DNA from 3 places in the Aeromonas aquatilis genome. Region 3 is predicted to be linked to each of the others. Evidence: predicted binding sites of a transcription regulator. Region 3 holds the regulator's gene; each other region holds the start of a gene.
What was found. Region 3 encodes LexA, which represses DNA repair genes until DNA is damaged. Its sites were predicted from a motif close to ANCTGTNTNNNNANACAGNT; they were not measured.
Positions count from the first base shown of each region.

Region 1: the regulator LexA is predicted to act here: its motif matches at 3,045-3,064, upstream of dinB (DNA polymerase IV).
Region 2: the regulator LexA is predicted to act here: its motif matches at 3,998-4,017, upstream of ruvA (Holliday junction branch migration protein RuvA).

Region 1 covers NZ_JBSTYP010000003.1:86,617-93,417, forward strand. The annotation lists gene ACW5W8_RS02015 (methyl-accepting chemotaxis protein) at 1-1,920, opposite strand, end outside; gene dinB (DNA polymerase IV) at 1,987-3,042, opposite strand; gene ACW5W8_RS02025 (hypothetical protein) at 3,174-3,380, shown strand; gene ACW5W8_RS02030 (DJ-1 family glyoxalase III) at 3,492-4,052, opposite strand; gene ACW5W8_RS02035 (ketopantoate reductase family protein) at 4,090-5,043, opposite strand; gene ACW5W8_RS02040 (YajQ family cyclic di-GMP-binding protein) at 5,244-5,726, shown strand; gene ACW5W8_RS02045 (nucleoside-specific channel-forming Tsx family protein) at 5,832-6,638, opposite strand; gene ACW5W8_RS02050 (AmpG family muropeptide MFS transporter) at 6,795-6,801, opposite strand, start outside.
Region 2 covers NZ_JBSTYP010000034.1:34,795-41,595, forward strand. The annotation lists gene ACW5W8_RS14575 (acyl-homoserine-lactone synthase) at 1-5, opposite strand, end outside; gene ACW5W8_RS14580 (helix-turn-helix transcriptional regulator) at 68-844, shown strand; gene lysE (L-lysine exporter) at 1,049-1,657, shown strand; gene ACW5W8_RS14590 (methyl-accepting chemotaxis protein) at 1,802-3,811, opposite strand; gene ruvA (Holliday junction branch migration protein RuvA) at 4,072-4,686, shown strand; gene ruvB (Holliday junction branch migration DNA helicase RuvB) at 4,695-5,705, shown strand; gene ACW5W8_RS14605 (cytochrome ubiquinol oxidase subunit I) at 6,641-6,801, shown strand, end outside.
Region 3 covers NZ_JBSTYP010000045.1:11,093-17,893, reverse strand. The annotation lists gene ubiA (4-hydroxybenzoate octaprenyltransferase) at 1-702, shown strand, start outside; gene plsB (glycerol-3-phosphate 1-O-acyltransferase PlsB) at 772-3,195, opposite strand; gene lexA (transcriptional repressor LexA) at 3,400-4,023, shown strand; gene ACW5W8_RS16890 (hypothetical protein) at 4,508-4,723, shown strand; gene ACW5W8_RS16885 (SCO family protein) at 4,934-5,560, shown strand; gene dinF (MATE family efflux transporter DinF) at 5,563-6,801, shown strand, end outside.

The DNA.
Region 1 (6,801 bases), on a different contig from region 3:
CTGCTCCAGCACCTGCACCGAGAGATCCACCTTGGCGAGGGTCTCGTCAGCCTGACCATGACCATCGCGGATCGCCTTGACCACGGCGCCGGTACCGGATTGCAGTTGGCTGATCAGAGTCTGGATCTCGACGATGGCATTCTGGGTGCGACCGGCCAGATTGCGCACCTCATCGGCCACCACGGCAAAGCCACGGCCCTGCTCACCGGCCCGCGCCGCTTCAATAGCCGCATTCAGTGCCAGCAAGTTGGTCTGCTCGGCAATTCCCTGAATCACGGTGAGAATATCGTTGATGTTGTCGCTGTTGGCCGAGAGCCGCTCCACCACCGGCTGGGCATCGTTGATGATGGTCATCAGCTTGCGCATCGCCTCCTGGGTGTCGGCCACCACATATTTGCCCTCTTGCGCCGCGGCATCGGTGGTATTGGCGGCTGCAACGGCAGAACTGGCATTGCCGGAGACCTGCATCGCCGTGGCGCTCAGCTCTTCAAACGCCGTCGCCACCAGATCGATCTCCTGATACTGGGCCTGCATGCCGCTGCTGGTGCGCTCGGCCACCTGCGCCGCCCGCTCGGCACTGTTGCGGGTGCCGGCGACGGTATCAATCACCTGACTGATGGTCGATTGCAACTTGTTGAGGAAGCTGTTGAACCACTTGGCCAGCTCGCCAATCTCGTCTTGTCGCTGGATCTCGATGCGCTGGGTCAAATCCCCCTCGCCGCTGGCGATATCCTTGAGGCGAGCAACCACGGCGCGAATGGGCGCCACGATCTGGCGCGCCATCCACCAGATAAAGCTCAGGGCCACCAGCGAGATCAGCACCCCGATCGACAGTTGCGAGACCACGCTGCGATTGGCTTCACTGGCCAGGTCATCCTGCAGTTGCTGGGCAGAGGCCAGCACCACGGCTCGGGGCAATTCGATATAGATGCCCCACTTGCGATCGGTACCACGCATGGTCACGGGGACAAAGGTTTGCAGTATGGAGCCGTCGCTGCTCCAGCGGCTCAGCTCCTGCCCTTGGTTGAGCCACCCTTTCAGGTCAGCAGCCAGCGCCTGATACTTCTGATCCAGCTCCCGCCCCAGGGTCACATCAAACTCATCGGCCCCCGCCACGCGCCCCTCATGACTGACCAGCAAGATTTTGCCTTTGCCGTCATAGAGCTCCTTGTCCATGGTGCTAACCAGATCCTGCAAGGTGGTCAGGGAGATATCGACACCAGCCATCCCCAGCAAGGTACCCTGCTCCAGCAAGGGCACAGAGACGGAGGTGATCAAGACTTTCTTGCCCCCGACATCGTCCAGATAGGGTTCCAGCAGGCAGAGGGCACGGGTGCGAATACTGCAGCGATACCACTCGTTTTCAACACCACCGGCAGCGGTCGGGCTGTCGTCAGCCAGCACATCTTCGTTCTGCACCTCGGGCACCAGCTTGCCGTTATCATAGGCCCAATAACTGGAGAAGCGCCCCTTGTCGTTGGCACCGAGCGCGGTCGAGCCCTCATAGTTACTGTCTTCCCCATCCAGCTGATCGGGTTCGAACACCGTATAGACGCCGAGCAAATTGGTCGATGAAGCGGCGGCATCGTGCAGTTGCTGATTGATGGCGCTGCGCAGCGCCTCTGACGGGACAAAGTTCTCAGCCGCATTCTTGCGCTGGAACAGCACGCTCTCCGCCAGCAGACTGGCACGAAAATAGGCTTCATCGAGATAGCTGGTCACCTTGGCCGCCTGCTCCGAGCCCATCGCCTTCATCCAGTTTTCGGCTGACTGCTGCGCCTCGTGCAGGGTGGCTTGCCGCACCTGCATTTGCATCTTGTTCGCGTTGTAAATCGAAGAGGCAACCAGGGCGGCAGCGGTGACCAACAGACAGCAACCGGCGATCAAGGTAATCCGACCCTGGACAGAAAGAGCGCTCATGCCAATATTCCTACTTCATGCAGATATGGATAGATTATCGACTTTATAAACAAAAACTTAACTCTCTCACAGCAAATCCAGCGAGAGTTGATTAACTTCACCCTCTTTTGGCAAACCCACCACCAAGCCAAGCAGGCGCACCGAACGCCCTTGCGCCCGCTGCAGCCCCTCTTTGAGCAGGGGAACGAACAGGGCTGGCTGATAGCCACCCTGACTGCGATAGACGGTGGTCTGGTGGAAGTCGGCAAACTTGAGTTTAATTCCCTGCCCCATCACCTGCCCGGCAGGACACGCCAGTTGAAATCGCCGCTCCAGCTCCGGCAACAGTTGTTGCAATACCGTCAGGCAGGCGGCTTCGTCACAAACATCGCTCGCCAGCGTGGTCTCCACCCCGATGGTTTTGCGGATCCGGTGCGCCTGCACCGGCTGTTCATCCAGCCCCCAGATCCGGGTCGCCAGCATCTCCCCCAGCTTGCCAAAACGACTGCACAGCTCTTGTGCCGACAAAGCCCGCGCATGCTCGCAGGTGTAGAGCCCCTGCGCCTCCAGCCGCTCGGCGGTCTTGCGCCCCACCCCGGGCAGTTTGCCAAGGGGCAACTGGCAGACAAATTCAGCCACTTCGTCGGGACGAATGACAAACAGACCATCAGGCTTGCGCTGCTCCGAGGCAAGCTTGGCGAGAAACTTGTTGGGTGCCACTCCGGCCGAGGCGGTCAATCCCAGTTCGGAGACGATGGCTTGCCGGATCTCTTGCGCCATCAGGGTGGCGCTGCCGCCACAACAGCGACTGTGGGTCACGTCGAGGTAAGCCTCATCCAGCGACAGCGGTTCAACCTGATCGGTATAGCGCAGGAAAATGGCTCTGAGCTGACGGGAGATATCCTTGTACACCGCCATTCGCCCCGGGATCAGTACCAGCGGCGGGCAGAGTTTTTTCGCCAGTGCGCTCGGCCTGGCCGAGCGCCCACCGAACCGGCGCGCCACATAGTTGCAGGTCGAGATGACGCCGCGCCGCTCGGAGGCCCCACCGATGGCGAGCGGCACCTCCCGCAACGCCGGATTGTCCCGCATCTCCACCGCGGCAAAAAAGCAGTCCATGTCGATATGGATGATCTTGCGCATACCACTGTATAAATAAACAGACACGGCATCATCTTACCCCAAGGATAACCGCAGCTCTATCTCTCTCGTTGCAGCTAAAATAGTAGACTCCAAGGAGACCTTTACTACCACAATGACAAGGAGCGTTCGGGATGAAATATCTTTGGCTGGGACTCTGTTTGCTGCCGTTGACCGGCATCGGCAAGAACAACCCGACGGCAGAGTGCCGCTGGCTGTACGACCGGATTGAGATACTGGAACAGGCCATCAAGAAAGGGGACACACTCGGCACTGAACAGGAGTTGGCACGCTGGAAAACGGAGTACAACAAAAAACAGTGCTCAGAGTACGACTACTGAGTCGGGCAATATGGCGTGACTGACAACGGCAGATAACAAACGGGCCCCGATCAAAATGACCGGGGCCCGTTTTTCAATGCATGGCCAGCTTGATTCGCCCGCAGAGTGAGCTCAAGGCAGCACCATAGGGCCAGCGACGGCGGCAGCCACCTCATCCCCGCGCAGCACCCGAACCAGTTCGAGCGCAAACTCGATGGCGCTGCCCGGCCCCTGACTGGTGATAAGGCGATGAACCTCATCCCTGACTACCCGCTCATCTGACAACTGCGATATCGGTAGTCGAGACTTAAAACCGGGATGACAGGTGACGATGGCATCACCCAGCAGAGCGTGATGTTGCAACACCACCACTGGGGCAGCGCAGATGGCTGCGCGCCAGCGACCAAGGATGGCCTGCTCTTTGAGCAGATCGATGGCCAGCGGGGTATCGCGGATCACTTCACTGCCGGGCAAGCCGCCAGGTACCACGATGGCTTCAAAGTCCCGGCGGGTCAGCTCGTCGATATGACAATCGGCCACCAGCTGTACCCCGCGTGACGCTTTCACCTGCCGCGATCCGGCGGGGCAGCAAGAAGCCAGCACCACCTCGATGCTGGCTCGCACCAGGGTATCGACAATGGCGACCGTCTCTATCTCTTCCGACCCGGGGGCCACCAGCACCAGTACACTCACGTTCGCCTCCTTGCTGCTTGCTCTGCCATGTAACGTATCAGGCGACCTGACTCTTCTCTTTGATCGCCTGATAGAGGCCCTGATTGACCGGTACGGCGATGCCATGTCGGGCAGCCTTGGCCAACAGAAAACCGGTGATGGCCTCAATCTCGGTCTCGCGTCCCAGCTCCATATCCTGATGCATGGAGGAGTAATTGTCAGCGGTCAGCTCCACCACTGTCAGCACCCGACGCTGCAACTCCTCTGCCGTGGTCGCAATCCCTTCGGCGCACATCACATCCGCCACTTCCACGCAGATCTGCTGCAGGGCATCGGCAAAACGGGGACCCGCCAGCTCGCCATTTTTCAGCTTGTAGAGGGCCGTCAGGGGATTGATGGCACAGTTGATGGCCAGCTTTTGCCACTGGCGCGTCAATACCTGTTCATCCCAACCAGCCTGACCCAGTGCCAGCGCCAGCTCGTCCGCGAGCGCGGCGTGGGCCTTGGCGGCATCGTTGATCGGGCCAAGCCAGGTTTCACCCTTGCCAGTATGACGGAAGACAAAATGGCCGCACTGCATGGCGCCATGGCTGGTGACACCGGCAATCACCGGATTGTGCGGGAACATCTCGACCACCTGCTCGGCAATCCCCATCCCGTTGTGCAGCAGCACGATCGGCACACCGGCATCGAGCTTACCCACCAGCGGCGTCAGTGCGGCAATCACCTGACTGGCCTTGGTCATCACCAGCAGACGCTGGATCTTGCCGGGGTTGCTGACAAATCCGCGCTCGATATTGAGCAGCTGAACATGCCCCTCCAGCGAGGTGAAATCGATCCCCGGATGGAGCGTGGACTTATGGTGTTCGCGCAACAAGACACGGGTGGATTGACCGCTCTGGGTCAGCAGGGAGGCAAAAACGCCGCCGAGGGCGCCACAACCCAACAGGGACCACTTCGGGGGAACAGGTGGAATAACGGGCTGTCGGGCATTTTTTAATCCGCTTGGCATGGTGTGACTCTGTCAGGGTAAGGGTTGCAATCCTCTCAACCTGTTACCGGGGATAAGTGAAGATGTCGCTGACGGACACTAACGGGTCCGTCCATCCTGTGCGCAGGGGATTCTAGCAGAGCAACCCCATCAAAATCAGCAAATTTGCCCGTTTTCTGGTAGATTTGCCCCCCGATAACGCAACATGAGGAGCTCCGGCTATGCCGTCATTCGATATTGTCTCTGAAGTCAAAATGAACGAGGTGTTGAACGCAGTCGACAACGCCAATCGTGAACTGGCCACCCGTTTCGATTTTCGTGGGGTAGAAGCCAGCTTCGAGTTGAACAAGGAAGAGGTAAAACTGGAAGCCGATGCCGATTTCCAGCTCAAGCAGATGGTCGAAATGCTGCGCGCAGCCCTGCTCAAGCGCAACATCGAAAACAGCTCCATGGAAGTGGGTGACTCGGTTCACTCCGGCAAGCGCTTCCATCTGACCGTCAAGTTCAAACAGGGGATCGAGAAAGAGATCGCCAAGAAGCTGGTCAAGCTGATCAAGGACTCCAAGATCAAGGTGCAGGTCGCCATCCAGGGTGATGAAGTACGTGTCACCGGCAAGAAGCGTGACGATCTGCAAGAGACCATGGCACTGGTCCGTGGCGCCGAACTGGGTCAACCGATGCAGTTCCAGAACTTCCGCGACTGATTTATCCACTCAGCCGTGGCGACTTGATGACTCGCGCCACGCTATCAATCGCGGCAAATAAAAAACCGGAGCCAAGGCTCCGGTTTTTTTGTACCCCAAGTTTTATTAGAACTTGTAGGTAACAGAGAAGTAGTGGCCGAAACCGGTAGACTTGAACGCGTCAGAGTTGTCGATACCGTAGATTTCGTTGAAGTACTTCAGACCGTAGCCAACGGCATAACGGTCGGAATGCCAGTAGATACCGTGGAAGGTTCCCAGACCATCAGAATGACTGGTTTCTTTCATGCCCCAGGTGTAATCCAGATAACCTTGGTAAGAGACGAAGCTGCCATTGGAGAAGGTATAGAAAGGTTTGAACCAGTTCATGGAGAACTGTTGGCCGTTCCAGCCTTCGCCTTGACCACTGAAGGTTTCGTTAGCATGACGCTTGTACAGGTTCATACCAACTTTGCCAAACCACGGCACCATAACGTCAGCACCCAGACCTACAAATGCATCATTCAGGCCTTGTACACCACCGATGTTAAACAGGGTGGCAACGTAAACTTCTTGCACCGGACCAAAAGAGAGGTCTTGGCCAGTCAATGCATCCAGAGATACACGCGGAGCAAACTTCATGAAGAGGTTTTCTTGCTTGTGCTTGTCGCTGTGCTTGGAGTCAAAAATATCGAAGTAATCGACGTAACCATACAGGTCAAAAATGCCTGAACGACCACCAAACTCCATCTCGAAATAAGTATCGTTGTAACCATCCGGACCATGGGGCTTCTGATCGATGGTGTGCATGATATTGAACTGCATCCACTTGTAGTCATTCTTGTGGATATCACCGCTGTAGTCAGCAGCGAAGGCCGGGGTAGCGGCAGCAGCCAGCAGACCGGCAGCGATCAGAGTCTTGGTAAATTTGGCCATTTTATTGGTCTCTTGTGCGTTAGTTGAGGTTTTCCGTAGCCTGCCCACAAGGAGCGAGAGGGATTCTAATCAAATAAAATTGGGGGTGAAACAACTTCTCGGGAACTTTATCCGGAAGTGTGAATCTAATCACCCCCGACTCTACGCAAACGCTTGCTATTTG
Region 2 (6,801 bases), on a different contig from region 3:
AACATTTTGAACTCTCTCTCTGCCTGTTCGCCGCTATAATCAGAAGCTTGGCCAGGGGGGCTAGCATATGAAACAAGAGCAACTGTTTGAGTATCTGGAGCATTTCACTTCGGTGACGGATGGTGACCGTCTTGCCGGATTGATTGGTCGCTTCACGGTCGATATGGGTTATGACTATTACGGCTTTACCCTGATCATTCCGATGTCGATGCAAAGACCCAAAGTGGTGCTGTTTAATCAGTGCCCTGTCTCCTGGGTACAGACCTACACCGATAACAACATGCTGGCGTGCGACCCTGTGATTCAGCTGGCACGCAAGCAGACGCTGCCCATCTACTGGAACCGACTTGATGAGCGGGCCAGTTTTCTGCAAGAGGGGGCCATGGACGTGATGAGACTGGCCGCCGAGTTCGGATTGCGCAATGGCATCTCCTTCCCTCTGCACGGCGCAGCCGGGGAGAACGGGATCCTCTCCTTCATCACCTCCGAGCGGGCTTCGAGCGATCTGTTGCTGGAGTCCTCGCCAATCCTCTCCTGGATGGCCAATTACATCTTCGAGGCTGCGATCCGGGTTGTGCGCCTGAGGGATTCGGATCAACAAGCCGCCCTGACGGATCGCGAGACCGAATGCCTGTTCTGGGCCAGTGAGGGGAAGACCTCTAGCGAGATCGCCTGCATCCTCGGGATCACGGAGCGCACGGTCAATTACCACCTCAATCAGGTCACCCGTAAAACCGGCTCCATGAACCGCTATCAGGCCATTGCCAAGGGGGTTAGCAGTGGTATTTTGTTGCCGAATCTTGAGCATGTAGTTGTCACCAACTTCCCCAAGCTGATGCAATAGAACCTGTTGATTCTCATGGCTGAGCGGCGGACTCTCAATTGTCAGATCCTGCTATTGACTACTAGCTTCGGATGGGGCTTGTGTTGCTGATGTGACTCCGGCTTATTAGCAAAATAAATCAATCAGTAAATCAATGAATTTCTAAGAGGGAACCGCCATCGCTATAGTGCCGCTCATTCATCACTTTGAACGGTACTCTCCATGATGCTCACAGCGACGCTGCAAGGCTTCACCATTGGCCTGGCCATGATCATCCCCATCGGCGCCCAGAATGCCTTTGTGCTGAGCCGGGGCATCCATCGCAATCACCATCTGCTGAGTGCCACGCTTTGCAGCTTCTGCGATCTCGCCCTGATTGCCATCGGCGTATTTGGCGGCGCCAATCTGCTGGCCACCAGCCCCCTTGGCATGTCGCTGCTCACCTGGGGTGGTGTACTGTTCCTCGGCTGGTTTGGTGGTCGTTCCCTGCTCAGTGCCTGGCGAGGTAAAGGGGAGGGGCTTGCCGATTCTGCCCGGCAGATGGGGGCCAAAAGCGTGCTGGCGATGACGCTGGGGGTTACGCTGCTCAACCCGCACGTCTATCTCGATACCCTGATGCTACTCGGCTCCCTTGGCAGCCAGGTGAGCGACTCCCAGCGTCCGGCCTTTGCTGCGGGGGCCATGCTGGCCTCGCTGGTGTGGTTCTACTCGCTGGCGTTGGGTGCTGCGGCACTGGCACCCTGGTTGGCCCGGGGTCGGGTGCAGCGGGGGATCGATCTGCTGGTGGGTATCATCATGTTGAGTCTTGCGATGAAACTCGCTTGCGGAGGGTAATACGACCGGTGGGTGCAATGGGGCGAGCATCAATCAGGATATTGATGGGTGTCCATTCTTGTTGGACCAAGACCGGCACCACGCCTTGGGGAGCGAAACACCAGTCCATCACGACGGACTGGTGCTGTTGATCCCTGCGAGGGGCTATACCCGGAACTGGGAGAGCAGGCGCTGTTGCAGCAGGCTGGCCTGATGGAGCGAGGAGGCGAGCTGCAGGCACTCCTGTGCCTCCTGTTCGCCAGTTCTGGCTTGCAGACTGATGCCGGAGACCTTGTCGGAGGAGTGGCTCAGGGGGTGTGACAATTGCCCGGTGGCATCGGCCACCTGCTGCACCATGTCGGCCAGCTGGTCGATGGCGCCTTCCACCTTGAACAGGATCTGCTTGGTGTTCTCGGAGTCCTGCATGCCGGACTCCACCGTCTTGAGGTTGCGCTGCATCATCAGGTAGGCGGTCTCGGTCTGCTGCTGGATGCTGCTGATCACCTGGCTGATCTCGGCGCTTGATGTCGCGGTGCGATTAGCCAGGGTGCGCACCTCGTCCGCGACCACTGCAAAGCCACGCCCCATCTCCCCCGCGCGGGCCGCTTCGATGGCCGCATTGAGTGCCAGCAGGTTGGTCTGCTCCGAGATACCGCTGATGGTGGAGATGATCTGGCCAATCTGACCTGCCTGCTCCTTGAGGGAGTTGATGGCGATGGCACACTCGCTCACCTCTTGTACCACCCGTTGCATGCCCGCGCTGGCGGAGGCGACATACTGGCTGCTCTCGGTGGTCAGCTGGCGCACCTCGTTGGCATTGTGGGCCGCCATACTGCAGTTGTCCGAGATACCGGTGGCGACTTGCACCATCTGTTCACTGTCGTGGTGCAGTGCCTGGGCGTGTTCGGCAGTCTGGCGACTGCTCTGGCTGATTGCCTCCACCCGGTTGACCGAGGTGTGGACGTGTTCGCTGATATGCTGGTTGTTGTCCATGGTGGATCTGATCATCTTCTGCAATTTCTCGATGAAGCGATCCACGCTGTTGGCCAGCGAGCCTATCTCGTCATCCCGTTGCAGGTTGATGCGGGCGTTGAGGTCCCCCTCGCCGGCGGCGATATCCTGCATTCGTTTGTCCACTTGCAGCAGCGGGGTTACCAGTTTGCGGGTCAGCCAGAAGCCGCAGAGGGTGACCATGATCAGGCTCAGCAACAGGCCACCCAGCAGCAGGGTTCGGATCTGGCTGATAATGCCGTTGAGCTGGGCCACCTGATCCTCGACGGTGGCATCGCCGCTCTCCTCGATGGCAACCAGCTGTTGTCGCAGCTCATCGGCACTGGCTTTATAGATGGCCTGCTGGGCCTGATAGCTGCCGAGCGCATTGACCCACTGTCCCATCAGTTGCTGATGCCGGGCCAACAGGGCGCGATACTCTGTCGACAGTGTCTTGCCGGCAAATTCCCCGGTTCCCTCGATATCGAACAGCCCGGTGCCGAGCATGCTGTCGACCGCTTCGTGGTAGAAATCGGTCGCCTCTTTCAGCTCGGCCTTGATCGCCTCTGTGACTCCTTGTCTGTTCATCTTTTCCAGCGCATAGAGTTGGCGCAAAAAGCCGATGTTGGACTCCATCCCCCCATCGGCCGCTTCCCAGCGAGTGGAGAGGCCGCTGCTCCAGCTGATGGTCTGGTCGGGGGATTGGGTCAGCGCCTCGACTGCCCCATCGCCAATCACCTCCAGCTGGGTCGAGAGGCGAGCCATCAGATCGGCGTTGTGATGCAGGGCCTGATCCACCTCGGTATAGGCGTGATAGAGCGCCAGCAGCTTCTCTTGTTGCTGTTGATAGTCCTGCTTGTGCTGTTCCATGGTGGCAAGGGCTGCACCATCAATGAGCTGCCCCTGGCTGACCCGGGCCAGCGCGTCATCGGTTGCCGCCTTGGCAGCATCGAGTTCAGCGCGATTGAGCGGGGTGCCGTTTTGCATCTTCTGAATCTGTAGCTGTTGGTTGCCCAGCTCTATGGAGCCCTCCATGGCACCGTCGGCGGTCTGCCAGGCGGCGCCCAGTACATAGGAGAGCAGATTGGCTAGCCGCTGGCTGCCATACCAGCCAACGACCCCCATGCCCAGCGTGCAGCCGAGCAAGATGGCAAGACCCAGCTTGGCGGTGGTAACAATTTTCATGTGATGGCCTTCCTTGGTATCGACATTGGCACCAGTTTAGGTTCCGAACGGGTTTAGTGTAGTGGTTTATCCCCCGCTCGGGGGCCGGTGCAGCGCTGAAACATCCCGTGCACTGGCTGCACCCGATCAAGCATGGTGGAAAATCGGGTAAAAAGCCTCTCTCACCACAAGGGTGTTGCCGCCCTATGCTGGATACTTATCCAGTTATTCTTTATGCTATGAGCCAATTTACGAATAGTTGTATTGGTGAGGAGAGAGTCGTGATTGGTCGCTTGAGAGGCATTGTCATTGAAAAGCAGCCCCCCGAGGTCTTGCTGGAGGTGGGCGGGGTCGGCTACGAGGTGCAGATGCCGATGAGCTGCTTCTATGATTTGCCGGAGATCGGCAAGGAGGCGGCTATCCATACTCACTTCGTGGTGCGCGAAGATGCCCAGCTGCTCTATGGTTTCAACCACAAGCAGGAGCGGGCGCTGTTCCGCGAGCTGATCAAGACCAACGGGGTCGGTCCCAAGCTGGCGCTGGCCATTCTCTCCGGCATGACAGCTACCCAGTTCGTGCTGAGTGTCGAACGCGAAGAGATAAGTTCCCTGGTCAAACTGCCGGGTGTCGGCAAGAAGACCGCCGAGCGGCTGGTAGTGGAGATGAAAGATCGGCTCAAGGGCTGGGTCAGCCACGATCTCTTCTCTCCGGCCATGGTCACCTTGCCAGCCAGTGAGCCCGAATTGCGTGCGCCGGATGTGACCGAAGAGGCGGCCAGTGCGCTGGTGGCCCTCGGTTACAAGCCGCAGCAGGCGAGCCAGATTGTCAGCAAGATCGCCAAAGAGGGGATGTCGGTGGAAGATATCATCCGTGAATCCCTGCGTAGCCTGGTATGAGGTAGTTGATGATTGAAGCAGACCGCCTCATCTCGGCCAGTGCCGCCCGTGAGGATGACATTATTGACCGGGCTATCCGCCCCAAGACGCTGGCTGATTACACCGGTCAGGATACCGTCTGCGAACAGATGGAGATCTTTATCGAAGCGGCCCGTCAGCGGGGAGAAGCGCTCGATCACCTGCTGATCTTCGGTCCGCCGGGTCTGGGCAAGACCACCCTCGCCAACATCGTCGCCAACGAGATGGGGGTCAATATCAAGACCACCTCTGGCCCGGTGCTGGAGAAAGCGGGGGATCTGGCGGCGCTGCTCACCAACCTTGAACCGAACGATGTGCTGTTCATCGATGAGATCCATCGCCTCAGCCCTGTGGTGGAGGAGGTGCTCTATCCGGCGATGGAGGATTACCAGCTCGACATCATGATCGGGGAGGGACCCGCAGCTCGCTCCATCAAGCTGGATCTGCCTCCCTTCACCCTGATTGGCGCCACCACTCGGGCTGGTTCACTCACCAGCCCGCTGCGGGATCGCTTCGGTATCGTCCAGCGGCTGGAGTTCTACAACGTCAAGGATCTGACCGATATCGTCTCCCGCAGTGCCCGTTGTCTGGGGCTAGACATGACGGAAGATGGAGCCATTGAGGTCGCCCGTCGCTCTCGCGGTACGCCGCGGATTGCTAACCGTTTGTTAAGGCGGGTGCGCGATTTTGCCCAGGTGAAATCCGATGGCCGGATCGACGGCCCCATTGCAGCCCGCGCCATGGACATGCTGGATGTCGATAACGAAGGTTTTGACTTCATGGACCGCAAGTTATTGTTGGCTGTGATAGACAAGTTTATGGGGGGCCCGGTGGGTCTCGATAATCTGGCCGCCGCGATCGGGGAAGAGAAAGATACTATCGAAGATGTGCTGGAGCCTTATCTGATCCAGCAGGGGTATCTGCAACGTACACCCAGAGGACGGATTGCGACCACACGAGCCTACGCTCATTTCGGTCTTCAGCGACCAGATGAGAAGTAAAAACAGTCGTTTGAACATGAAACCGCCGTCAAAGGCGGTTTTTTATTATCCGGACAAAAAAAAAGCCCACGGCGGATGCGGTGGGCAAAGACAATTCAGGATGGATGTTCACAGACAGTGAGTGCGTCTGGACACAGACCGGAAAATAAACAGGTGAGCCGTCGCGAGCTCTCAGAGTCGGTTCAGTTGATAGAGCTGAACAAAGGAAAGCTTGTAGTAACGGATGGTTTTAGCAACAAACTTTTTCATCTTCGATTCCAATAGACAGGTTCAAATTGATCGTCGAATACGTACCGTGAACCCGGATTAACCGGCCTGTATCCAAGGGTATGCCCTCACTGCGAGGCGCATTGTAGGAGTTCGAATCGACCCCGGCAAACAAGAAAAATTGCAATCTTCAAATTAGTTTATCTAATGTTTTGATTGATGAAATTGGTTCGCATGAGTATGCATTCTTTGCAGTTTTAAATTGAGTTTTCGAATCAGATCTCCTGACCCGGGTAACATGGGAAAAGGCGCGTCATCCACGCTTTTCAAATTAAACGTGGTGGTGGGATGTTAAATTTTTAAATTGATTTAAATCAATGTTTTACGATTTGCCATGTTTTGTGATCCGGCTCGCGTCAATAATCGTGAAATAGATTAAAAATGCCTTTCAAAGCCATGTATTGCGGGTCCTTTTACATTGATTTCAATCAAATAAAGGTGATATAAAAACCCGGTCATCATGGGCGAGAATAAATTTAGGCTGATTGTTTTGGAATTGTTAAACATTAGCTTTGTTTGTGTTCTCGTATTGCCTTGTTGTTAATGCTCGTGGTTACTGAACGCGTTTTGTTGTGACACGTCCCAGCAAGGCTCATTCGATAACCTCCAACGGAAGCTTTGTCCTTAAAACTTAAAATAGCCGTGCCAATAATCGGTGAGGAAACATCATGATTGCTGAGCATGTGGTAGACCTATCGCGGTTCCAGTTCGCTGCGACGGCCCTTTATCACTTTTTGTTTGTACCCCTGACGCTGGGAATGGCCTTTCTCCTGGCGATCATGGAATCCGTCTATGTGATGACCAACAACACCATCTACCGGGACATGAC
Region 3 (6,801 bases):
CTGATGCGCTCGGCAGGGTGCGTGATCAACGATTATGCGGATCGCAACTTCGATGGCCACGTCAAACGCACCGCTGGTCGCCCCTTGCCCACGGGCAGAGTCAAGCCGTGGGAGGTGTTGGCGCTCTTCTTCGTGCTGGCACTTATCTCGTTTGGTCTGGTGCTGACCATGAATCCGCTCACCATCGGTCTGTCGTTTGTCGCCCTGCTGCTGGCGGTGAGCTACCCCTTCATGAAGCGCTTTATCTCGAATCCCCAGCTGGTGCTCGGGATGGCCTTCTCCTGGTCGATCCCGATGGCCTATGCGGCGCAGGCGGATGCCCTGCCGCTGGTGGCCTGGTTGCTCTTTTTCGCCAACCTGCTCTGGACCGTGGCTTACGACACCCAGTACGCCATGGTGGATCGGGATGATGACCTCAAGATCGGCCTCAAATCCAGCGCCATCCTGTTTGGTCGTCATGACAAGCGGATCATCGGCGCACTGCAACTCTCGACGCTGCTGCTGTTGCTGGCGGTCGGGCAGCTGATGACGCTGGGGGGCTGGTATTACTGGGGATTGCTGGGGGCGGCGGTGCTGTTTGTCTATCAGCAGCGGCTCATTCGTGAGCGGCAGCGGGAAGCCTGCTTCCAGGCGTTTCTCAACAACAACTATGTGGGGGCGCTGGTGTTTGCCGGTCTGGTGCTCGATTACCTGCTGGCGTGACATGTTCCCGCGCAGACTCCGATAAAAAAGAAGGCCGCATGATGCGGCCTTCTTTGTTTGCGTTGCAGATCAGAGCTGATTGCCTGCCTGAATGGTGCGGCGGATCTTGTTGCTCAGCAGCGGCACTATATTGTCGGCCAGCGCCTGGAAGCGGCCGAGATCCGGCTTGCACTCTGGGGAGAGGTAACCCTCTTTGCGCAAGGTGTGGATCAGGGTGCTGAACAGCTTCTGGTCGAAGAACTCGGGGGCGTTGATGCCGTGCAGGGTGCCGAGGCGCTCTGCCATCATCAGGCCGTCCGCCTCCAGCTGCTCCGCTTCGATATGAGGCTGGGCCAGTACCCGGGTCAGCACGATGGCGTAGCGTTGCAGGGTCTCCTGAATGCTCTCCGCCAGCAGCAGCAGGCGCATCTGGTTGGCCGGATTGACCCAGTAGCCGTCATCGCGGGTCTCGATCAGCTGCTGGGTTTGCAGAGCGTCGAGCAGGCTATCAACCAGCGCTGGCAGCTCCTCCTCTTCATAACGCAGGAACAGCTCAGTCTTGAGCAGCGGATAGATGTCGATGCAGCGGGCCATGATCTCGCTGCGGGAGATCCCCTCGCACCGTTCGATCAGTGCCGCCACCAGAGAGGGCATGGCGAACAGGTGGAGGATGTTGTTGCGGTAGTAGGTCAGCAGGATCGCCTGATAGCGGTCGAGACTGATGATCTGCCCCAGCTTGTCCTCGCTCACCTCGAACTTGTTGAGCTCCATCGCCTGATCCAGCAGGGTCTTGGCATCCTCATCCGGAATGGTGCTCTGCGGGCTGTAGGGCACAGCCTTGAGCAGATCCAGATAGGTGTTGAGCTGGGCCTGCAACTCGTCGCGGGTCAGGGCGTGGCGCTCGGCGGCCAGCAGCGCCAGCGCGCTCAGGGTCAGGCCGTTGACCGCGGCAGCGCCGTTGATGCGGGTCATCAGCAGTTCGGCCAGATTGTTGACGGTGCCCGCCATCCACTCCGGACGCTCCTCTTCCCCGATGTGCTGTTTCCAGTCGGGGACATGTTCGCTCAGGTAGCTGTTGAGGGTCAGCGGTTCGCCGAAGTTGACGAAGCCACGGCCGTAGTTGCGCAGCTTGCGCAGGATGCCGAGCACCTGCAGGAAGCTCTCCTTCTCCTTGCGGCTCCCCTTGAGCTCGTTGTGGTAGGTGTTCACCTCCATCACGTGCTCGTAGCCCAGATAGACCGGCACCAGAGTGACCGGCCTGTCCAGCCCGCGCATCATCGCCTGCAGAGTCATCGCCAGCATGCCGGTCTTGGGCGGTAGCAGACGGCCGGTACGGGAGCGACCACCTTCGGTGAAGAACTCTACCGAGTAACCCTTGGCAAACAGCAGGTTGAGGTATTCCCGGAATACCGTGCTGTAGAGCGGGTTGCCCTTGAAGGTGCGGCGAATGAAGAAGGCGCCGCCGTGGCGGAAGATCGGGCCCGCCGGCCAGAAGTTGAGGTTGATGCCTGCCGCGATATGGGGCGGCACCATCCCCTGGTGGTAGATGACGTAGGAGAGCAGCAGGTAGTCCATGTGGCTGCGGTGGCAGGGGACGTAGACGATCTCGTGCCCCTCCTGCGCCAGCTGGCGTACCTTCTCGGCGCCATTGACCGACAAACCGCGGTAGAGCTTGTTCCACAGCCAGCCGAGGAAGCTCTCGCCCAGGCGGATCAGCCGGTAGGAGAAGTTGGAGGCGATCTCGTCCATGTAGCCATGGGCGCGCTTTTGCGCCTTCTCGAGGCTGAGCCCCTCGCGCTGGGCCTCCTCTTCAATCGCCTGCTGGATCACCGCGGAGTCGAGCAACTGCTTGAACAGCAGGTTGCGGTTCGGCAGTTTCGGGCCGGTGGCAGCCAGCTGCTGACGGCTGAAGTGGGTACGGGCCACTCGCGCCAGCTTGTGGGCGATGGCCTCGTCGGTGCCGTGCTTGTCGGCCATGTAGCGCAGGGAGAGCGGCGGCGAGAAGCGCACCAGATTCTCGCGACCCTTGAGGGTCACGATGAGCGCCTTCTTTAGCCGGTTCGGCGCCAGGCTGCTGATGATGTTGAGGCCGGAGGCTTCTTCCCCTTCCCGACCCGGGGCGCGGCCCCAGAACAGGGTGACGGGCACCACCTGGATATCGAGTTCGGGATCCTGCTTGTGCAGATCCAGCAGCTGGTGGAACTCCTGCAGGAAGGGGAGCGGTTTGCTGCGTTTGCCAAACAGGGGAGGCGGACGATCCAGACAGACATAGCGCGGCAGCAGCTGGTCGTTCAGTTCCAGCGGCGTGAAGGGACCGGGCAGCCCGAGATCCTCACAGCACTGCTGCAGGGTCATCAGGTCGGTGATCGAACTGGTTTTCAGGGCATAGACGATGGGTCTGGCCGGATCCAGATTGAGTTCTGTGATGGGATTTTCCGGCAGGCTCTTGTGATTGACCAAGCCGCTGACCGGCCATTGCAAGATGGCTCTGGAAATCTTCTGTCCTAGGGACATGTGCGTCTGCTCTCCAAAAAAATGCGGCGTGAGCATAGCAAATCGACAGCCCCTTGTCGCCGAGAGGTACGATGAGTCGGCTGCGCAGGATCAAAACAGCCGTAAATGAGGGGTTGGTTGCGACAAATGTCAGCTGTGCCTTGCCTTGGCCACTGCACTGTATATACTGCCAGTGTGCTGTATAAAAAGACAGGTGCCAATTCTATGAAACCCCTTACCCCCCGCCAGGCCGAAGTGCTGGAGCTGATCAAGGTGAACATGAGCGAGACCGGTATGCCGCCGACTCGTGCCGAGATTGCCCAGAAGCTTGGTTTCAAGTCGGCCAATGCGGCCGAAGAACATCTGAAGGCCCTGGCCAAAAAAGGGGTCATCGAGATCATGCCGGGCACGTCCCGCGGCATTCGCCTGTTGCTCGAAGAGGAAGAGGTGCTGGAAGAGAGCGGCCTGCCGCTCATCGGCAAGGTGGCTGCCGGTGAACCTATCCTGGCTCAGGAGCATATCGAGAGCCACTATCAGGTGGATCCCGCCCTGTTCCACCCGCGCGCAGATTTTCTGCTGCGGGTGCAGGGGATGAGCATGAAGAACATCGGCATTCTGGATGGCGATCTGCTGGCGGTGCACAAGACCCAGGAGGTGCGCAACGGTCAGGTGGTGGTCGCCCGTCTCGATGAGGATGTCACCGTCAAGCGCTTCCAGCGCAAGGGCAGTCAGGTATGGCTGCTGCCGGAGAATGAAGAGCTCTCCCCCATCGAGGTGGATCTCTCCTGCCAGCAGCTCACCATCGAGGGGCTGGCTGTCGGGGTAATCCGCAACGCCGATTGGATGTAATCATCCCCGCCAACTGCGTTTGCCACACGGCCTCCTTCGGGAGGCCGTGCTGTTTCTGGCGCACTTTCCTTGTCATATCAAACAGATCATCGGTGGCGGCATTTTTGTCCTGCGCGACCGGCTACCAATCATCCATTTCAGATATATGCTCAGATCAGTGCCCTGTCGCCGAGACAGGGCTTGGCACCTCCCTCTGACCATCACAATGCGTCGGTACGGGAGGGCCGGTAACAACGAGAATCGGGCAGTACACCTTCACGGGATATGAAGGGGGAGTGGGGAGATCCCGAGCCTTGTCAGGCAAAGGGGACCACTCGTAATGGTTGCAGATAGTCGTGACGGGCCTGTTCCCAGTTCAGGCCGACGAAGCAACATGACCTGTCGGTCAAGGAGGACTGGTATGGCATCAAGATCGCCATGGGATTCAGAGGCTGGGGCTGCGCCAGCGGAATCGTCAATCACCCGTTTTGTCAAAGGCAGCCGGATGACCTGGTTTTACGGTCTCTGGCTGCACCATCGTGGTTCGCACTGGACGCTCTGGCTGGGATGCCCGAAAGAGAAGGTGGTGCGTCTGGTGCTGCTGTTCAAACGGGGTCACGGTGATCGCCAGGGGGAAGAGGGCTGGCTGGCCCCCGTGATTCCCATCGGCGTGCGGGCCATCGGCAAGATGTTGCAGCAGGAGCGTAACGCTCGCCCCTGAGCAGAAGAGACAAACAAATCCATCCATAACCGGCACCCGAGGGGGCCGGTTTTTTTATGGCCGCAACTGGCGATTAATTATGCCAAATGGTCGACTCCTGACAGGGCGTTGCACAAGGTTGAACCACCTTGGCGGCTCGCTGGGGTACAATGCCCCTCTCTTGTCCGGTCACTGCTGGCCATCTGCCTCGAATTGAAAGGGTCTCTTGTTATGATGAAGCTCCGCTATCCCCTGCTCTTTCTGCTGCTGACAGCCTGCCTGATCCTGGTGTTTTACGCCACGCAGCCAGAGCAGCCGGAACAGGCCGACTACTATCCGGCGGGGCGGGACATCAATGATTTTTCCTTTACCGATGCGGACAACCAGCTGTTCACTCCTGCCAACCTGAAAGGGCGCTGGACCTTCCTGTTCGTCGGCTACACCTTCTGCCCCGATATCTGCCCCACCACACTGGCAGATATGCGTTCCGTCTATGACCAGCTGAAGAAGATGGCGCCCGATAGTCAGGTAGTGTTTATCTCGGCGGATCCCCAGCGTGACGACATTCCACGCCTCAAGACCTATACCGCCTTCTTCAATCCCGAGTTCAAGGCGGCCACTGCCCCCCACGACAAGCTGTTCCCGTTCGTGCGCAATCTGGGGCTGATCTACTCCATCGCCAATCAGGGGGAGAAGGATTACCTGATCGATCACTCCGCCTCCATCGTGCTCATCAATCCCAAGGGCAAGCTGCAGGCGGTATTCCGCCCGCAGGTGGCGCCGGGTCAGGTGCCCCGGGTGCAGATGGCTACCATGCTCTCTGATTTCGCCCGCATTCTGAAGCTGGCAGGCCACTGAGCGTGACCCCAGCTGTTGCCCCCTGGTGGCGAGATCCCTCTCGCCACCGCGCTGTCTTTGCGCTCGCCCTGCCCATGGTTTTCTCCAATATCACCACCCCCTTGCTGGGGCTGGTGGACACCTGGGTGATCGGTCATCTCGGTCAGGCCTGGTTTCTGGGGGGTGTTTCGGTCGGTGCAACCCTGATCAACCTCATTTTCTGGCTGCTCGGCTTCTTGCGGATGTCGACCACCGGCCTGACGGCGCAGGCGCACGGCGCAGCTGATGGTCGTGCCCAGCTAGATACCCTGCTGCGGGCGCTGGGGCTGGCCATTGCTCTCGGTCTGGCGCTGCTGTTGTTGCTCTTCCCCCTGTTGCCACGACTGATCGCTCTGAGTGGCGGCTCGCCCGAGGTGCAGCTCTATGCGGGCCAATATGTGGCGGTGCGGATCTGGAGCGCCCCGGCGGCGCTCTGCAATCTGGTGGTCATGGGCTGGCTGTTGGGGATGCAGGATGCCCGCAGCCCCATGGTGATGTTGATCCTCACCAATCTGGTCAATATGGCGCTCGATGCCCTGTTTGTGCTGGGGCTCGGCTGGCAGGTGCGGGGTGTGGCGGCGGCCTCGGTCATGGCGGACTACTGCGCGCTGGCGGTCGGGATCTGGCTGGTACGCCGTCAGCTGCGGCAACTGGCGCCGACGGTGTGGCAGGATGGCTGGCAGCGCTGGCGGCAGTTCGCGCCCATAGTGCGGCTGCTCGGCCTCAACCGCGATATCTTCCTGCGCTCCCTCTGTTTGCAGCTCTGCTTCGCCTTCATGACTCTGCAAGGGGCACGGCTGGGGGATGTGGCGGTGGCCGCCAATGCGGTGCTGCTCAACTTCCTGATGCTTATCTCCTACGGGCTCGATGGTTTTGCCTATGCGGTGGAGGCCATGGTAGGACGAGCCATCGGTCAGCGGGATCGGCAGAAACTGCGGGAGGCCATCGTGCTCAATCTGGGCTGGGCCGCCCTCATCGCCAGTGGTTTTACTCTGGTATTTGCCCTCTTCGGTAGCCACCTTATCGGCTATATCACCGATATTCCGGCGGTCGTGGCGGAGGCAACCCGCCACCTGCCCTGGCTGGTGGTGATGCCCTTGCTGGCGGTCTGGTGCTTCCTGCTGGATGGCGTATTTATCGGGGCGACCCGGGCGCGGGAGATGCGCAACAGCATGTTGCTGGCCGCGTTTGGCGGTTTCTTCCCGATCTGGTGGCTCTGTCAG